Regions from separate parts of the Paenibacillus sp. Leaf72 genome, predicted to be linked through region 1. Evidence: predicted binding sites of a transcription regulator. Region 1 holds the regulator's gene; the other holds the start of a gene.
What was found. Region 1 encodes Rex, which represses fermentation and respiration genes when NADH is low (regulators of the CRP and FNR family bind a similar motif). Its sites were predicted from a motif close to TTGTGAAATATTTCACAA; they were not measured.

Region 1 (8,617 bases):
GGCGGAGGAACAGAAGCAATATTATGACGAGCAGCTTTACGCTTTGAAGCAAATCAGCGATTCTTTAATTGAGCAATGGATTGATTTTGAAGAAAAATTTGCCGTTTTCACAGAGGAAGAGGCCGAGCCTTCAAATGCTTCACTGCTTACAGCAGCAGCGGAGTATGTAGGACAAGCGCCAGCGGCTGTGCAGCCATTGCCGCCGCAGCAAGCAGAAAAGCCAAACGTCTCACAGCAGCCTATTTCTGGCATGACTGTGGAGCAAGCGGAGCTCATATCCAAAGGACAAGGCTATTATCAATTATTTATGTTTTCCCATGCTGCAAAGCAGTTCCAGCTTGCTGTAAACCACCTGCCGGAATGCAATTTAGCAAGGCTGTTTTTGGCTATGACGAATATGCACCTGCAAAATTGGAGTGAGGCGCAGCGTCATTTTCAACTGCTAATTGGACTTACGGACTATCCGAAATGGCTCGCTTTAAGCTATAATGCCCTTGGGTGCATTCAAGCGGTTCATTTAAACTTGGAGCAGGCAGAGCAATTTTTCCTTAAAGCCTATGAGCTGGACCCAAGCTTTAAGGATCCGCTGAATAATTTGCAGAGCTGCCGGGAACGTCCGCAGCAGTTGTCATTATTGTTCGGCAGCACGGAGCTATGCTGCTTGTGAGAGGATCGGATTTATTTTATGAAATATGCAGTGCTTGATTTGGAAACGACCGGACACAGCGCCTCCGATGATATTTTGCAGGTGGGGCTGGTCCTCCTTGATGATGATCTTGAAGTTATTCATACGTATAATTCGTTTGTAAAGCCAACGATTGCGATACCACCGTTTATTACGCAGCTAACGGGCATTGACGAGGCAATGGTGGCGGATGCTCCTGAGCTGTCTGATGTGCTGATGGATATGATTCCGCTGCTTGATGATGCGGTGCTTGTCGCGCATAATGTCAATTTTGACGCTGGTTTTCTGAACCAAGCGCTTGATCGCAGCGGCTACCACACGTTTGCAGGGCGCAGGCTCGATACGATTGAGCTGCTGCGCATTCTTTTTCCATCGATTACGTCTTACCAGCTTGGTGCTGTGTCTGAGCAGTTCGGCATTACGCATGATCATCATCATCGCGCTGATAGCGATGCGATGGCGACCGCCGTTATATTTGCCAAATCAGTTCAAAAGCTACGGAGCTTGCCGCTGCTGACTTTGCAGCGGTTATCTTCGCTTGTAGACAATGGCAGCGATTTAAGCTGGTTTATTACGCTGACGCTTAAGCAGGTGGAACAGAACATCGTTATGGGTGTTCCGGATTATGATTTTTTCAACCAGTTTGCGTTGAAAGCCAGAGAATGGACAGAGGAAAAGCCCGCGCGAAGCGAAGAGGGAGCCTCGCCTTTGCAGGATATGTCATTCGAGCAATATTTGGATGAAATCAAGCAGCGTTTTATTGAGCAATTCCCGAATTATGAAGAACGCGAAGCGCAGACGACGATGTTCCATGAAGTGTTTGATTCGCTGGATAGCAAACGCCATTTGCTCATTGAAGCGGGAACAGGTACAGGAAAGTCTCTCGGCTATCTGATTCCAGCGCTCTATTATGGTATCCGTCAAGATGAGAAGATAGTCGTCAGCACGCATACCATTAATTTGCAAGAGCAGCTAAGGCATCGCGATGTGCCGCTGCTAAAACAGATTTTGCCGATAGAGTTCCGAGCTTCTATTTTCAAGGGCAGAGGGAATTATTTGTGCCTGCGCAAATTTGAAAGTAAAATAAATACGAGGGATATGATGTCCCCCGTTGATGATGCAATTACTGCCTCACAAATGGTCGTTTGGCTGGGCGAGACGGAAACAGGCGATCAGGAAGAGCTGAATTTCAGCAACAAGGGGACTGATTTCTGGTCGACCGTTGCCAGTGATGCAGATTCCTGTCTGAACCGGGCTTGTCCTTGGTTCAAACGCTGCTATTACCATCGTGCGAAGCATGAAGCTAATATTGCCGATGTGTGCATTACGAATCACTCCATGCTGTTTACAGACATTCAAGCGGATCATCGGCTGCTGCCGACTTACAGCCATTTGATTGTCGATGAAGCACATCATGTGGAGGAAGTAGCAAGCAAGCATTTGGGCATGCAGCTGGGCTATTATTCGATAACGAATGCGATTACGCGGATGTTCAAGGATAGTCGTTCCGGCTTGCTGCCATCGTTGCGCATTCATCTTCAGCAGGAAAGCGATGAGCGGGTTCAAGGCTGGCTTGAGACGATTGACACCATTATCCCGACCTTCACGGAAGTGAAGGAGCATTGGGAGAGGCTCTTTGAAATGCTGTACAGCTTCGTGCAAGCTTCTCCTGACGCGACGGGTGAAAACAATCAATCCGTTTATCGCCTGCGAGGCGACAGTCTGCCTGAAGGCTGGTCCGAAGTGCTCGCCGAAGAGACCAATATTCATACGGAGCTCATTCGCGTGCTGAAGACAGCTGAGAAAATGTCTGAGGAAATTAAAGACCGCATCGATGAGCTGGCCGTACAGGCGCTTGTAACGGATCTGAATGGCGTTTTGCGCGATTTGACGAGAGTTAAGGATGATCTGCGCAGCTTTATGAAAGTCGATCAGACGACTGACGTATTCTGGCTGGAAGCCAACATGACCTACAAGCATCGCTCGCTGCATCTTTATGCGGTGCCGATTGATGTGAGCAGCCAGCTTCAGCAGTATTTATTTGATGTGAAGGACAGCATTATTTTAACGTCAGCCACCCTTTCGGTGCAAAAGTCATTCCAGTTCGCCGAAGAGCAGCTTGGACTTAGCGGCTTTGAAGAGGCGGGCAGACTGCGCACCGTACAGCTGGCATCGCCGTTTAATTACCGGGAGCAGGCGCTCGTCATTATTCCGCGCAATTTCCCTGTTCTTAAAGGCTCGGCGGGCGAGCCCGCATTTATTTCAATGCTCGTCTCTTCTTTGGCAGATGCAGTGCAGCAGACCAATGGCAGAATGCTGGTGCTGTTCACCTCTTACCGAATGCTCAAGCAGGTATATGACCCGCTTAAAGCGGCGCTCGCGGCCACCAGCATTCAAGTGCTGGGCCAAGGCATCGACAGCGGCAATCGTACGAAGCTGACGCGGCGTTTTTTGCAGCAGCCAGAGTCCGTACTGCTTGGTACAAGCAGCTTTTGGGAAGGCGTAGATATTCCAGGCGAAGCCTTGACTTGCCTTGCCATCGTCCGATTGCCGTTCCAACCGCCCAATCATCCGCTGTTGGAAGCGAAGTCGGAATTGCTGCAGCGCCAAAAGCAAAATCCATTTATGAAGCTGTCAATTCCGCAAGCGGTTATTCGCTTCAAGCAGGGATTCGGCAGGCTCGTGCGAACGGCGAAGGATAAAGGCATTGTCATTATTTATGATACGCGAGTGATTGAAACGTATTATGGCAAGCATTTTCTGTATTCCTTGCCTGGCCCGAAAATTGAGCATATGCATATAGAGCAAATTGTACCGAGAATGAAAGAATGGCTTGGTGCCGAGAGGGAGGAGGAGAACGGGTGAAGCAGACGAAAATATCGGAGGCCGTCGTAAGACGCCTCCCCATTTACCTGCAAGTGCTAAACGAGCTGAACAACCGGGAGGTGCAGACCGTTTCGTCCCAGGAGCTTGGCGTCAAGCTGGATTTGAATCCGGCGCAAATCCGTAAGGACTTGGCGTATTTCGGCGATTTTGGCCGTAAAGGCATCGGCTATGATGTGACGTATTTAATTGAAAAAATTCGCCAAATTCTCAAGCTTGATCAGACGATAAATGTCGCGCTTGTCGGTGCGGGTAATTTAGGCCATGCGCTTTGCAATTATAATAAATACTCCAAAGACAATATGAAAATCATCGCGGTGTTTGATGTGCATCCATCTAAAATCGGCTCGCAAATTAATAATTTGACCGTTATGCCGATGGATATGCTGAAACAAACGGTGGAGGAAAACAATATCCGGATCGGCATTATAACCGTTCCCGGATTTGAAGCGCAAAACGTCGCTAATCAATTTATTGACGCCGGCATTGAAGGCTTGCTTAATTTTGCCCCAGCGATATTGAAGGTACCTGAGGAAATTCGCATACATCATGCTGACTTTACGAAAGAGCTGCTAAGTCTGGCCTATTACTTGGAGAGGGAAAGGGATGACGAAAATGAGCCAAATTTGGATTGAAAATGGACGTTTTGTAACGATGGAGGATGGCGAGCATGTGCTGCAAGGGCATATGGTTGTAACCGATGATCGCATTACATATATCGGAGCAGAAGCTCCAACTGGGCTGCAAGCCGATGTGCAAAAGCTGGATGGCAGCAAGCTTGCTTTTATGCCGGGTCTAGTAAACACGCATGGACATGCGGCTATGACTTTGCTGCGCGGCTATTCCGATGATCAAAACCTGCAAGTATGGCTGGAGCAAAAAATGTGGCCGATGGAAGGCAAATACATCGACCTTGATACCCGTGCGGGCAGCGCGCTTGCCGTGGTGGAAATGCTTAAATCCGGTACGACAGCTTTCGTGGATATGTATGACCGCATGGACCAGCTGGCCGAAGTTGTTGAACAGTCCGGCATTCGCGGCTGTCTGACGCGCGGCGTCATCGGCCTTTGCCCGGAGGATGTACAGCAAGCTAAGCTGGCGGAAGCGATTGCTTTCGCACGCGATTGGAACGGCAAGGCCGATGGCCGGATTACGACGATGATTTCGCCGCATGCGCCTTATACATGCCCGCCAGATTATATTGAGAAATTTGTTCAGGCCGCTCATGATTATGATTTGCCACTGCATACGCATATGTCAGAATCGATTGCCGAAGTAGAGCAGAACGTTCGCGATTATGGCGTTCGTCCCGTTCAGCATCTCGACAATTTAGGCTTCTTCTCGCGTCCGGCGCTCGTTGCTCATGCGGTGCATTTGAATGACGAGGAAATTGCGCTGCTGGCTGAACGCAAAGTAGCCGTATCGCATAACCCGGTCAGCAACCTCAAGCTGGCAAGCGGCATTGCCCGCGTGCCTGCTTTGCTTCGCGCAGGTGTAACTGTATCATTAGGCACGGACAGCGCGGCGAGCAACAACAATCTTGATCTATTCAAGGAAATCAATCTTGCGGCTTTGCTGCATAAAGGTGTTTCTGGCGATCCTACGGTTGTGCCAGCCATTGAAGCTTTGCGTATGGGAACGGTATACGGCGCTCGCTCCATTTGGCAGGAGGATTCCATTGGCCGCCTGCGCGTTGGCATGAAGGCTGACTTCATCGCGATCGATATTGAACAGCCGCATTATTATCCACAGACGGATATTGTGTCCCATTTGGTATATGCCGGCTCTGGCCGCGACGTTAAGCATGTATGGGTGGACGGCCGCCAAGTTGTACGGGATGGCGAATGCACGCTGCTTGATGAGGAGAAAATTCGTCACGATGCTCAGGCGAGCTTCGAGAGGCTGTTGAAGGCATAATGCGGGCGAGAACGAGAAAGCCGTTTTGGACGGTAAAACGGGCTGTCTTTATTTCAGTTATTTTTGTTATCGCATTGCTGACCGTTACGATTGTTTATTACCGAACTGTGCATAAGGATTTATGGGCAGAGGAAGCCCCTATTAAAGCGCATGCTATTGAAGCCGCGCAGTTGACGGAAGTCACCGGGATGACGAAGCAGGTGTGGGATGGCATTTCCTGGGTTGTAAAAGGGAATACGGCTGATGAACAAGACGTTTATGTATTTCTAACGACAGCGGAAGGTCCTGTGCTCACGGTGAAAGCGACCGAGCATATTACTCAAGAGCAGGCGGATACTGCTTTACTGGGCAGCGAGCCGGATGCGGATATTAAAAGAACACAGCCGGGTTTGCTGAACGGCGAGCCGGTATGGGAAATTTTTTATAGCCGTGATGAAGCGATAACGAAATATTATTATGCGTATTATTCGTTCCGCGATGGCGCATTTTTGAAGAAATATAGTTTAGTAGGTGACAAGGCGTCCTAGCTGTAATGGATGCCTTAGCTGTAACAGTTGGAATTGCTGGCTATTATTACACCCCCTTATTCAACAGGCGATGTGATATACTTTCGTGTATCGGAGTGGATATGCGTTTGGTATATCACCGTCATTTTGAGAGGGGGATTTTTACGATGTTCAAACTCAAGATTATGCCGATTTTGCTAACAGCTGCTGCGTCCGCCCTCGTTTTATTTGGAGGCTGGCTTATTTATCATCAGGTTGCATTCGCAGCTCCGCTTGCCAAGGCGGTTGATTCAATAGAAGGCATTGCTTCATCCGAGACACCTATTATGGATACGGACCGTATTACTTTCCCGCTGACGCTTTCAGCTGGAGCGGATTTAAAGCATGTATATGAAACGATAGCGGGGCAAAGCAAATCTGTCATTGGAGGCCGCGACATTCAGCTCGATATTGCGAATACAAGCTCGAACGCCAAGCTGGATCAGCTTTGGTCATCGTCTCTATTCAAAGTGGCTGAAGCGATGGAGCACAAAAACTATTCGACTATTCCTGAGACGTTGAAAGCTTTGGCGGATGAACATTCAGGTGTTCACGCCGTTACCGATATGGATGACACCAATATATACATTACGCTGAAAGATGGTACGGCTACGAAGTATATCGTGCTTCCGCGTGTAGCCGCACAGCTGGAGGTGTCCAGTTATGCGTAAATACGGCATCGAAATGGCAATTGGTTTTATTCCGGTATTGATTGCCTTTCTTTTATTTGTGAATGTGAATTTAATGCCTTTTGTGCTGCTTGTCATTATCGCAGCTGCTGTCGTTTATTTAGCGACCGGCAGAGGAAAGCTTGCACATGCTTCAGGTACGAAGCGGCGGAAGGTATCGGACAGCGTGCCATTCTCCTTTGAGCAAATTGGCGGACAGGAGCGTGCCAAGCAGGAGTTGATCGAGGCGCTCGATTTTCTAGTCCGGCATGAGGAACTGAGCAAGCTCGGCATTCGGCCGTTGAAGGGAATTTTGCTGACGGGACCGCCGGGAACCGGGAAGACGCTAATGGCGAAGGCAGCCGCGCAATATACCGATTCGATTTATTTGGCTGCCTCCGGCAGTGAATTTGTGGAGATGTACGTCGGCGTCGGGGCAGGCCGGATTCGTGACTTATTCAAAGAAGCGCGGACGAAAGCGAAGAAAGCGGGCAAGGAAAGCGCCGTTATTTTTATCGATGAGATCGAGGTTATCGGCGGCAAGCGCGATGGCGGACAGCATCGGGAATATGATCAAACGCTTAATCAGCTGCTTACGGAAATGGACGGCATTCATGCGGATACGGCACCGCGGCTGCTCATTATTGCGGCAACGAACCGTAAGGAAATGCTCGACAGCGCACTGCTGAGGCCCGGACGATTCGACCGCCATATTGGTGTGGAGCTGCCGGACAAAAAAGCACGCTATCAAATATTGAATATCCATGCGGCCAACAAGCCGCTTGCCGATACAGTGGAGCTGGAGAAAGTAGCTGCTGAGTCGTTCGGCTTCTCCGGCGCACAGCTTGAGAGCGTCATGAACGAAGGCGCCATTTATGCGATGCGGGAGCAAAGCGAGGTCATTGAAGAGCAGCATCTGGCTATGGCGATTGACAAGGTCATGATGGGCGAGAAGACGGATCGCGAGGCGACGAAGGAGGAGCGCGAGCGTGTGGCGCTGCATGAGCTCGGCCATGCGATATCAGCAGAGCTGCTCCGCCCGGGCAGCGTATCTCAGGTTGCCTTGTCCCCACGTGGTCAGGCGCTAGGCTATGTGCGTCATAATCCAGAGCAGGACCGTTATTTATATACGAGGGATTTTCTGAATGGGCAAATTATGATTGCGCTTGGTGGGGCGGCGGCTGAGGAAATCTTCTACGGCAATCGCAGCACAGGGTCGCGTGGCGACTTTGATCAGGCGATGAACATTGTTCGTACGCTCGTCGAATCAGGCTTAACGGAGCTCGGCATTATTCATCCCGAAATGATGACGCCTGACGCCTGGGCGAAGATCAATCGCTCCATCCTTGACGATTTAATGGCCAAGACGACTGCGATGCTGGCGACGAAGCGTCAAGTTTTTCTGGACGCGCTTGATGTCCTGATCCGTGAAGAAACGCTCAGCGGCATTGAATTTCGTGAATTGCTTAAGAAGTTGTCACATAGCGCATAATAATTCAGCATGAATAATCCTCAATTTATTACAATTTGAAGGCAGACGACATGTCTGTCTTCTTTTTTTTCAGAAAACCGTTATAATAAACATTGAACATAACTATAAAGAGAATGTTTCTCATTTACATGCTGTAGGGAAACGACAAGGAGAGAATCATGTCTATTAAAAAAGTTGGCGTAGTTGGCGCAGGAACAATGGGCCAGGGTATTGCTGAAATGTTGGCCTCTAATGGGCTGGACGTTCATTTAATCGAGATTTCGGAAGAGCGATTGACATATGGCAGGCAAATGATCGAGCTTAGCCTGGACAAACAAATCGAGAAATGGGCTTTGACACAGGCGGAGAAGAAGCTGATTATGAATCGTATTCATATGACTTTGTCTTATGATGCACTGGCCGAATGCGAACTGGTCATTGAGACGGT
Region 2 (8,617 bases), on a different contig from region 1:
CTACGCTGCATACAAAGCCAATTCCGGCAACGATTCGCATTCCTTATTTGTTGATCCTAAGTTCGTAAATGTCTCATTGAATGATTTCCATCTGCAAGCGACGTCCCCAGCTATTGATGCTGGCGATACAGATGCCGCAATTATCGGTTTACTGGATATGGATGGCCAGCCGCGTGTACAGGGGGCGGCCGTTAATATTGGTGCAGACGAGTAACGGAAGAACTTAAGCAGGCAAACGGTTAAAAAGACGCAAAAAACGCCAGGGAAAGCAAGCTTCCCTGGCGTTTTTTTGCTGTTAAGAAGCGGCGATTTCCTTGACTTCCCCGGGGCTGGACTATAAAATTATATTTGCCGCAAATTTTTGTTGGTCAAATAAAATTTGCCCCAATTATAGTCGGGCTTATATCTATTGCTTGGGAGAAGAGAGGAATCAGGAATGGCTAAACTGAAAGATATAGCGGATCGCGTTGGCGTATCCATCTCGACGGTTTCACGCGTAATGAAAAACGATGCCAATCGCTCCGTTAGCGACGAGACCCGTAAAAAAATTTGGGAAACCGCCGAGCAGCTTGGCTATCGCACGCTTCGACCGGCAAAGAAGAAAAAGGCAGAAGCCAAAACAGCCTATAGAATTGGCTGCGTAGTCGCAATCCCTCAAAACAAATACAACAACCCGTATTTTTCCGTCATATTGGAAGGGATAGAGAAGGAGCTTGCCGCCTCGGGCATGCGCCTCGAATTCGTATACAGCATTGAGAAGGAAACCGATACCGAGCAGCTGCAAGCGCTGGTGAAGGAGCATCAAATCGACGGCATGCTCGTCGTAGAGCGCATTGATCCTGAAGCGTACCGCTGGATTAAAGCGAATGTGCGGTCGGTCGTCGGCGTCGATATAGCTGATCGGGAAGTTCCCGTGGTCAGCTATGACCGGGAGGCGGCTGCGAAGGAAGCTGTGAACCATCTTATCGCGCAGGGCCATCGCCATATCGCCTATATTGGCGGCTCGGAATACAAGGACGACTTTCGTGCGGAAAAACGTTTTCTCGGGTATCAAAGCGCCTTGAAGGAAGCGGGCTTGCCGATTGACGATGAATGGGTCATTAATGTCAAATGGGATGTGGCGCTCAGCTACGAGCTGACGAAGCAGGCTTTTGCGAACAATGCGCAGCGGCCGACGGCTATTTTTGCCGCCAGTGACATGATGGCTATTGCGGCGATGCGCGCCGCGACGGAGCGCGAGCTGAAAATTCCCGATGACATTGCATTTTTTGGCGTCGATAACATTGAAATATCCGAATTTACTTCGCCGCCGCTTTCGACCATTCATGTGCCCAAGCTGGAGATGGGCATGTTCGCGGTCAAGCTGCTGATCGATTATTTGGAAAATCACTATGAGATCGCTGTCAAAATGGTCATTCCTTATCGCTGCCTGCTCCGCCATTCCACCAGCAGCAAGCTTATACATGTAACCCCATAACACGGCTTCATCTGCCCCAATAGTCAAGCATAAGGGGATCGCAATAGCAGCAATGAGAGGACTTCTGATGTAAATCAGGCGTCCTTTTTTTTGTTTGCTTGTTACCGGGCTGCGGCTTATAAAATATTTGACAGCTTGCGGTATTCGCGCGGCGAGATGCCTTCATGGCGGCGGAAAATACGGCTGAAATAATGGATATCGGGATAACCAACGCTTTCGCCGATGCTTTCAATCGACAGCCCGGATTCACGCAGCAGCCTTCTCGCTTCCCGGTGGCGGATCGATTGGACGAATTCGCTCGGCGGCATTCCCGCCATTTGCTTAAACAGCTTCGCCATATGGTCGACGCTCAAATTCAGCCGTTTCGCAAGGCTCGTATTCGTCCACCGCTCCGCGGGTGCTTCTTCAATTTGCTTCATGACCTCCAGCAGCTTGTCCCCATGGACAGAACCCTGCGCAACGGAGCTTGAAAGGGAGGAGCGCAGCAGATGGGTGAGAATTTGCAGCATATACGCTTTGCAGACGAGCTCATAGCCGGGCGGGCGCATCGTAAACTCGTGCACGAGCTGCTCCATAAGCTGGACGCATACGAGTGAAGGCGTATAGACGATGCTTGCCGATAAAGGAGCGAGCTGCTCTGCGCAAGCCTCCACCGCGAATTTATCTGCCTGAGCCTCCTCTGTATAGACGACCATATCCGCCTCGGTCTGAACGTCCAGCTCATCGAAAAAATCAAAGTGTATGCCGAGAAACCTCGCTTCAGGAGTCGATATAATCTCATTTTGGTGATAGACGCCCGATGGCAAAAAAATAAGCTGGCCCGCTGTAAGTGTGTAGCGCTGCCCTTGCATATGCGTCGCTGCTTCTCCATGGGTCACATACAGCAGCTCAAAATCATACAGCCTTCGCCGCGGCATAGCGCCCGGCGGCAGGCTTTGGAATTGGGCGTAATGGACGCTCGGCGACCATTCCCGAAAAGGAGCTATCCTTTGCAGAGGGTAGCGTGCAGCAAGGTTGTCCATAGAGTCAACCGCCTTTCCTATATTTGTATGTGCAATAAAACGGATTTGTGCAAATAATCTCTTTTTCGACTAAATAAAAATTTGATTAAATCGGCTATTATAAATGTATTATCACATGTTTGCTAAAGGGTTTCAACATAACGGATTTTGCTAAAAAAGGAGCATGAAGCTGATGGATTCCGCTATAGCTGCCATTGGCGGCAGCTACATTTGCAAGCGGCTTGAGCCCGCTATGTCTGGCGCTTCATCCGCCTCGCTGGATTGGGACTGTTGTGAGGCGTTGGAGCTGGTAGATACAGTAACGGGTGCGCCGCCACGGGAGCGGACAGAGGTAAGGATAGGCTGGAGTACAGGGCATTTGCATATCCGTTTTGCATGCAGGGATTCGCATATCGTTTCAGATTTTACGCAGCGGGATGAGCCGCTTTATGAGCAGGATGTTGTCGAGGTGTTTATTGACGAGGAGGGGGAGGGCCGGCGTTATATGGAGCTGGAGGTTAGCCCTTATAACATCGTATTTGATGCCATCATCGAAAATGACGGCTCAGGCGGCATCAGCTCCTCTGATCTAAAATGGCAATTTTCCCGCCTCCAGACGTCCGTACAATCAGACGGTCAAGGAAATGTGCTCTATTTCATTGATATTCCAGCATCCAATTTCAAGCGTCCATTCGCCCCTGGTTTATCGATGCGGATGAATCTATACCGCATTGATCAAGATGTTCAGGGTATACGCGAGTATCAAGCATGGCGACCTACGCGAGCAGTAAATTTCCATCTGCCGCAGCATTTCGGCAAGCTCATTTTTAATTAAAGTTTTTTAAAAGTTGGGTGAGCAAGGCAAGTGTAGTAAAAGGTTTGGATTTGAGAAGCGGAGCGTTCGTAGGCAATAACGATCGAAAACCAAATCTTTTACGCAGCGCCGATCCTTGTTCACCCAGCTTTTAATCTGAATTTATTTAACAGGAGGTTTCTCAAATGAAAAAAGGGATTAATATTTGGTCATTCAACAGCAATACCACCATCGCAAGCTGCATCCAAACGGCGAAAAAAGCCGGCTTCGACGGTATCGAGCTGTCGCTTAACGGCTCAGGCGAGCTGAGCCTCGCGGCAACGGATCAGGAAATTCGCGACATTAAGGCGCGTCTAGAGGAAGCGGAGCTGGAAATCGCGGGCCTAGCAACGGGGCTGTATTGGGATTATGCGATGACGAGCGCGAACCCGGAGACGCAAAGCAAAGCGATAGATATATGCAAAAAACAGCTGGAGCTTGCGGCGGCGCTTGGCGTCGATACGATTTTGGTCATCCCTGGCGCGGTTGGCGTTGATTTTATTCCCGGCAGCGAAGTAACGGATTACGAATATGCGTATAACCGTGCCCAAGAGTCGATTGCGAAGCTCGTTCCTTTTGCCGAAAGCGCGAACGTATCGATTGGCATTGAAAATGTTTGGAATAAATTTCTATTGTCGCCGCTTGAGCTGCGCGGATTTATTGACTCATTCGGCTCCAGCTACGTAGGCTCTTATTTCGATGTCGGAAACGTCGTGCAAAATGGTTATCCAGAGCAGTGGGTACGCATTTTGGGCAACCGGATCAAGAAGGTTCATTTCAAGGATTACCGTCGCCAAGCGGGCGGACTCCATGGCTTTGTCGATCTGCTTGCAGGCGATGTAAACTATCCAGCTGTCATGGAGGCGCTGCAGGCGATCGGCTATGACAATTACGTCACGGCCGAAATGATTCCGCCGTACACGCATCATGCGGAGCAAATTATTTTCAATACTTCCAAAGCGATGGATGCGATTTTGGGCCGCGGAAACGGCTAACTTAATTCGCCAAAAGCTTTTATTTGATAAGGGGGATTCACGATGTTAAAAGTAGGTCTTATCGGATTCGGTTTTATGGGACGCATGCATTTCGACAACTATGTTCGTCTTACAGAAGAGGGCGCGCAAGTAAAACTGGCAGCGATTTGCGATCTGATGATCGAGGAATTGAAAAATGGCAAAGCTTCCGGCAATATGGCGACGGGCCAAGAGGTTTATGATCTATCGCCGTACAACCTGTATGACAGCATTGAGAAAATGCTCGAAAACGAGGAGCTCGACATCATCGACATTACGCTGCCGACTTATTTGCATGCCGAGCTGACCTGCTCCCTGCTGGAAAAGGGGCTGCATGTGCTCTGCGAGAAGCCGGTAGCCGGAAATTCCGCTGATGGCTGGAAAATGGTGCAAGCAGCTGAGCGCACAGGCAAAACGCTAATGATCGGCCAATGCTTGCGCTTCTGGCCAGCCTATGAATATTTGAAATCCGTTGTGGAGGATAACCGTTTTGGCGCGGTAACGGGCGGTTATTTCTTCAGAGGCTCTGCCGCCCCTAAAGGCTGGTTCCTTGACGGCAGCAAGAGCGGCGGGGCTGTACTGGATATGCATATCCATGATACCGACATGATCCACTGGCTGTTTGGCAAGCCGGAGCAAGTCTCGACGCTCGCTCGCAACGTCATTCCAGGCAGCGGCTACGATACGGTATCAACAAATTACGTCTACCCGGACGGCAAAGTGCTGAATGCGCAAGCAGACTGGACGCTCGAAGGCGATTTCGGCTTTGCGATGACGTATCGCGTCAATTTTGAAGGCGGCAATCTGCTGTTTGAGAACGGACAGGTTAAAGTGAATCCCAACAACGAGCCGGGCTTTGTAGCTGATCTATCGCCGGACATGGGCTATTACCGCCAAATCAAATATTTCCTTGAATCGGTAAACGCAGGTACGCCCGTATCCGTCTGTATGCCGGAAAGCGCTGTAGGAACGCTGGAAATTATTGAAGCAGAGCTTCGCTCGGCTGATGAGCGCGGCGCATTAATCCGTCTGTAAGCATGCATTCGGCGGCAAGTCGGCCAACTTGAAGGCGCATGAAAACATAGGCTAGCCCCTTACGCTATAGACAATGGCGGCAAGGGGCTATTTTTATTATAATCGCTTTTTTGTGAAAAATATCACATAACTCCCGAGCATTGTTGTTTATACTGTTGGTGAGTACGATGAAAGCTGTACAGGGAGGCGTTTGCAATGGGAATCATACGGCAGAAGCTTGTGCTGATTGGCAATGGGATGGCGGGGATAAACACGCTGGAGCATATACTCAAGCTGTCCCCGGAGCAATATGACATCACGGTATTCGGCAGCGAGCCGCATCCAAACTATAACCGGATCATGCTTTCTTATGTTTTGGAAGGCAGCAAAACGATGGACGATATTATTTTAAACAGCTGGGCCTGGTATGAGGAGCATCAGATTACGCTGCATACGGGAACAACCATAACATCTATTGATACGCAGCAAAAAATCGTTTTTGCGGACAATGGGCTGTTCGCAGCCTATGACCGTCTAATTATAGCAACAGGCTCGAATCCCATTATACTGCCCGTTCCTGGGCATCAGAAGCAGGGCGTCGTAGGCTTCCGCGACATGGCGGATTGCAGCGTCATGCTGGAGACAGCGAAGCAATATCGCAATGCGGCCGTTATTGGCGGCGGGCTGCTTGGATTGGAAGCTGCCAAGGGCTTGCTCAATTTGGGCATGAATGTGACGGTCATCCATTTGATGGCGGATTTAATGGAGCGCCAGCTTGACCCGAGCGCTTCGGCGATGCTGAAGGCGGAGCTGGAGCGGCAGGGACTGCATTTTCTCATGGAAAAGCAGACGGCGGAAATTTATGGCGGCGAGCGAGTTGAGGGGCTGACCTTCAGCGATGGAACGAAGCTGGAATCGGATTTTATCGTCATGGCAGCGGGCATACGGCCTAATACGGCTTTAGCTAGCGCGAGCGGCATTGAAGTGAAGCGAGGCATCGTTGTCGATGATTACATGCAAACGTCGGCGGAAGGCGTGTACGCTGTTGGCGAATGCGCCGAGCACCGCGGCATTTGCTATGGCTTGGTTGCCCCGCTGTTTGAGCAGGGGGCCGTACTCGCGAAGCAGCTATGCGGCGTGCAAACGAAGCCTTACGAGGGGACGCAATTGTCGACGAAGCTGAAAATTTCGGGCGTAGATGTATTTTCGACTGGCGTATTCTTGGATCAGCCAGAGCTGACGGTTATTCGCAAGCAGGATGACTGGAAACAGCAATATAAGAAGCTGCTGCTTAAGGGCGATACAATCGTTGGCGGTGTGCTTTATGGCGATGTCAGCGATTCGAGCCGAATTCAGCAGTGGGTGCGCGAAGGTGCGGCGATGACGGACGCTATTTATGCGGAGCTGATGGGAACGGCCGGCACTGCGCTGTCAGCCGCTGATCGCGTAGCGCAAATGGCCGACGATGAAATCGTATGCGGCTGCAACGGCGTATCGAAGGGGAGCATCGTAAAGGCGATTAAGGACAACTCGCTTACCACGGTCGATGAGGTGAAGGCATGCACTGGGGCTGGGCGTTCGTGCGGCGGCTGTGTGCCGACGGTTAGCCATTTGCTGCAATATGTGCTAGGAGACGAATATGCTGGGCAGAAAACCAAGACTGGCATTTGTGGCTGCACCGACCTGAGCCGCGATGAGATCGTAGCTGCGATAAAAGAGAAGCATTTGACGACTGTGAAAGAGGTCATGCATGTACTAGAGTGGCATCATTCGGAGGGCTGCTCGAAATGCCGTCCAGCGGTCAATTATTACTTGGGCATGCTGTGGCCGCAAGAGCATGAGGACGAGAAGGATTCGCGCTTCGTCAATGAGCGGATGAACGCCAACATTCAGAAGGATGGCACCTACACCGTCGTGCCGCGGATGTACGGCGGCGTGACGACGCCGGAGGATTTGAAGAAAATTGCCGATGTGGCCGTGAAATATGAGGTGAAAATGGTCAAAGTGACCGGAGGCCAGCGGCTTGATTTAATTGGGGTCGCGAAAGAGGATTTGCCGCTCGTATGGAAAGAGCTGGATATGCCTTCGGGCTATGCGTATGCGAAGGCGCTGCGCACAGTGAAAACCTGCGTCGGCCAGCAATTTTGCCGCTTCGGTACGCAGGATTCGATCGGCATGGGCATTCGGCTGGAAAAAACGTTCGAGCGGATCGATATGCCCGCCAAGTTCAAAATGGCCGTGAACGGCTGTCCGCGCAACTGCGCGGAGTCGTGTACGAAAGATATCGGCATCGTCGGCAATGACGGCGGCTGGGAAATGTTCGTTGGCGGCAATGGCGGAATCAAGCCGCGCATCGCCGAGCTGCTGTGCAAAGTGAAAACGGATGAAGAGCTTGTGCAGATGGTGGGCGCTTTTACCCAATATTATCGGTTGACGGCGAACTATTTGGAGCGCACCTCGGAGTGGGTGGAGCGTTTGGGCATTGAGACGATTAAAGCAGAAGTCGTTGACAATATGGACCGCCGCCGCGAGCTGTATCAGGATATTTTAGCCCTGCTAGCCGAGCTTCAGGAGCCGTGGAGCGCAGCGCTAGAGGAGCAGGGGGAAAGCAGCTATCTGTTCGAAGCCATTCAATTGAAATAGGAGAGGAGCAGCCAAATGACTGCACAGGTAAACAACGATTTGACCTATATTAAAATCGGCACGCTTGAAGATTTTCGCGAACGGATGGGGCGGGTCATCCGCTTGAACGAGAAGGAAATTGTTGTGTTTCGTACAACGGACGGCACCTTGTATGCCCTGGACAATCGCAGTCCTCATCGCAGGGGAGGCCCACTCGCGGAAGGCATGGTATCGGGACATTTTGTACTGGACCCGCTATACGATTGGAAGATCGCACTGGATACCGGGCAGGTGCAGGCGCCTGATACTGGCATGGTGCCAACTTATCCTTTGAAGATAGAAGGCGAGGATGTACAACTGGGGCTAACGCTGGAGCAAGCGGGCCAGCTGGCACTGGAACGATAGAAGCTCGTATTATAAGCGAATAAAGGAGGTTTATCTATTGAATACGGCAACGGTTAACAAGGAAGGCGGTCAAGGCAAGAAGGGTTTTGGCGAATGTGCTTGCTGCAGCGGCAACCATCTATTGCATGCGCTTTTGGAGCAGAAGGAGAGGCAGGACGTCGGCATTCAGCCGGAGAAGCTGAAACCGGCAGATTGGAGCAAGCAGTCCATTGCCGGGATGGTGCGCCAGCTC

Region 2: the regulator Rex is predicted to act here: its motif matches at 5,490-5,507, upstream of nirB (nitrite reductase large subunit NirB).

What each region holds. Positions count from the first base shown of each region.
Region 1 covers NZ_LMLV01000001.1:304,192-312,808, reverse strand. Annotated here, with positions in the region: gene ASF12_RS01295 (hypothetical protein) at 1-667, shown strand, start outside; gene dinG (ATP-dependent DNA helicase DinG) at 686-3,550, shown strand; gene ASF12_RS01285 (redox-sensing transcriptional repressor Rex) at 3,547-4,203, shown strand; gene ASF12_RS01280 (amidohydrolase) at 4,184-5,485, shown strand; gene ASF12_RS01275 (hypothetical protein) at 5,485-6,012, shown strand; gene ASF12_RS01270 (hypothetical protein) at 6,159-6,701, shown strand; gene ASF12_RS01265 (AAA family ATPase) at 6,694-8,190, shown strand; gene ASF12_RS01260 (3-hydroxyacyl-CoA dehydrogenase family protein) at 8,349-8,617, shown strand, end outside.
Region 2 covers NZ_LMLV01000033.1:346,446-355,062, reverse strand. Annotated here, with positions in the region: gene ASF12_RS28875 (right-handed parallel beta-helix repeat-containing protein) at 1-214, shown strand, start outside; gene ASF12_RS28870 (LacI family DNA-binding transcriptional regulator) at 437-1,477, shown strand; gene ASF12_RS28865 (AraC family transcriptional regulator) at 1,594-2,499, opposite strand; gene ASF12_RS28860 (carbohydrate-binding family 9-like protein) at 2,672-3,313, shown strand; gene ASF12_RS28855 (sugar phosphate isomerase/epimerase family protein) at 3,478-4,326, shown strand; gene ASF12_RS28850 (Gfo/Idh/MocA family protein) at 4,369-5,379, shown strand; gene nirB (nitrite reductase large subunit NirB) at 5,575-8,001, shown strand; gene nirD (nitrite reductase small subunit NirD) at 8,017-8,385, shown strand; gene ASF12_RS28835 (hemerythrin domain-containing protein) at 8,423-8,617, shown strand, end outside.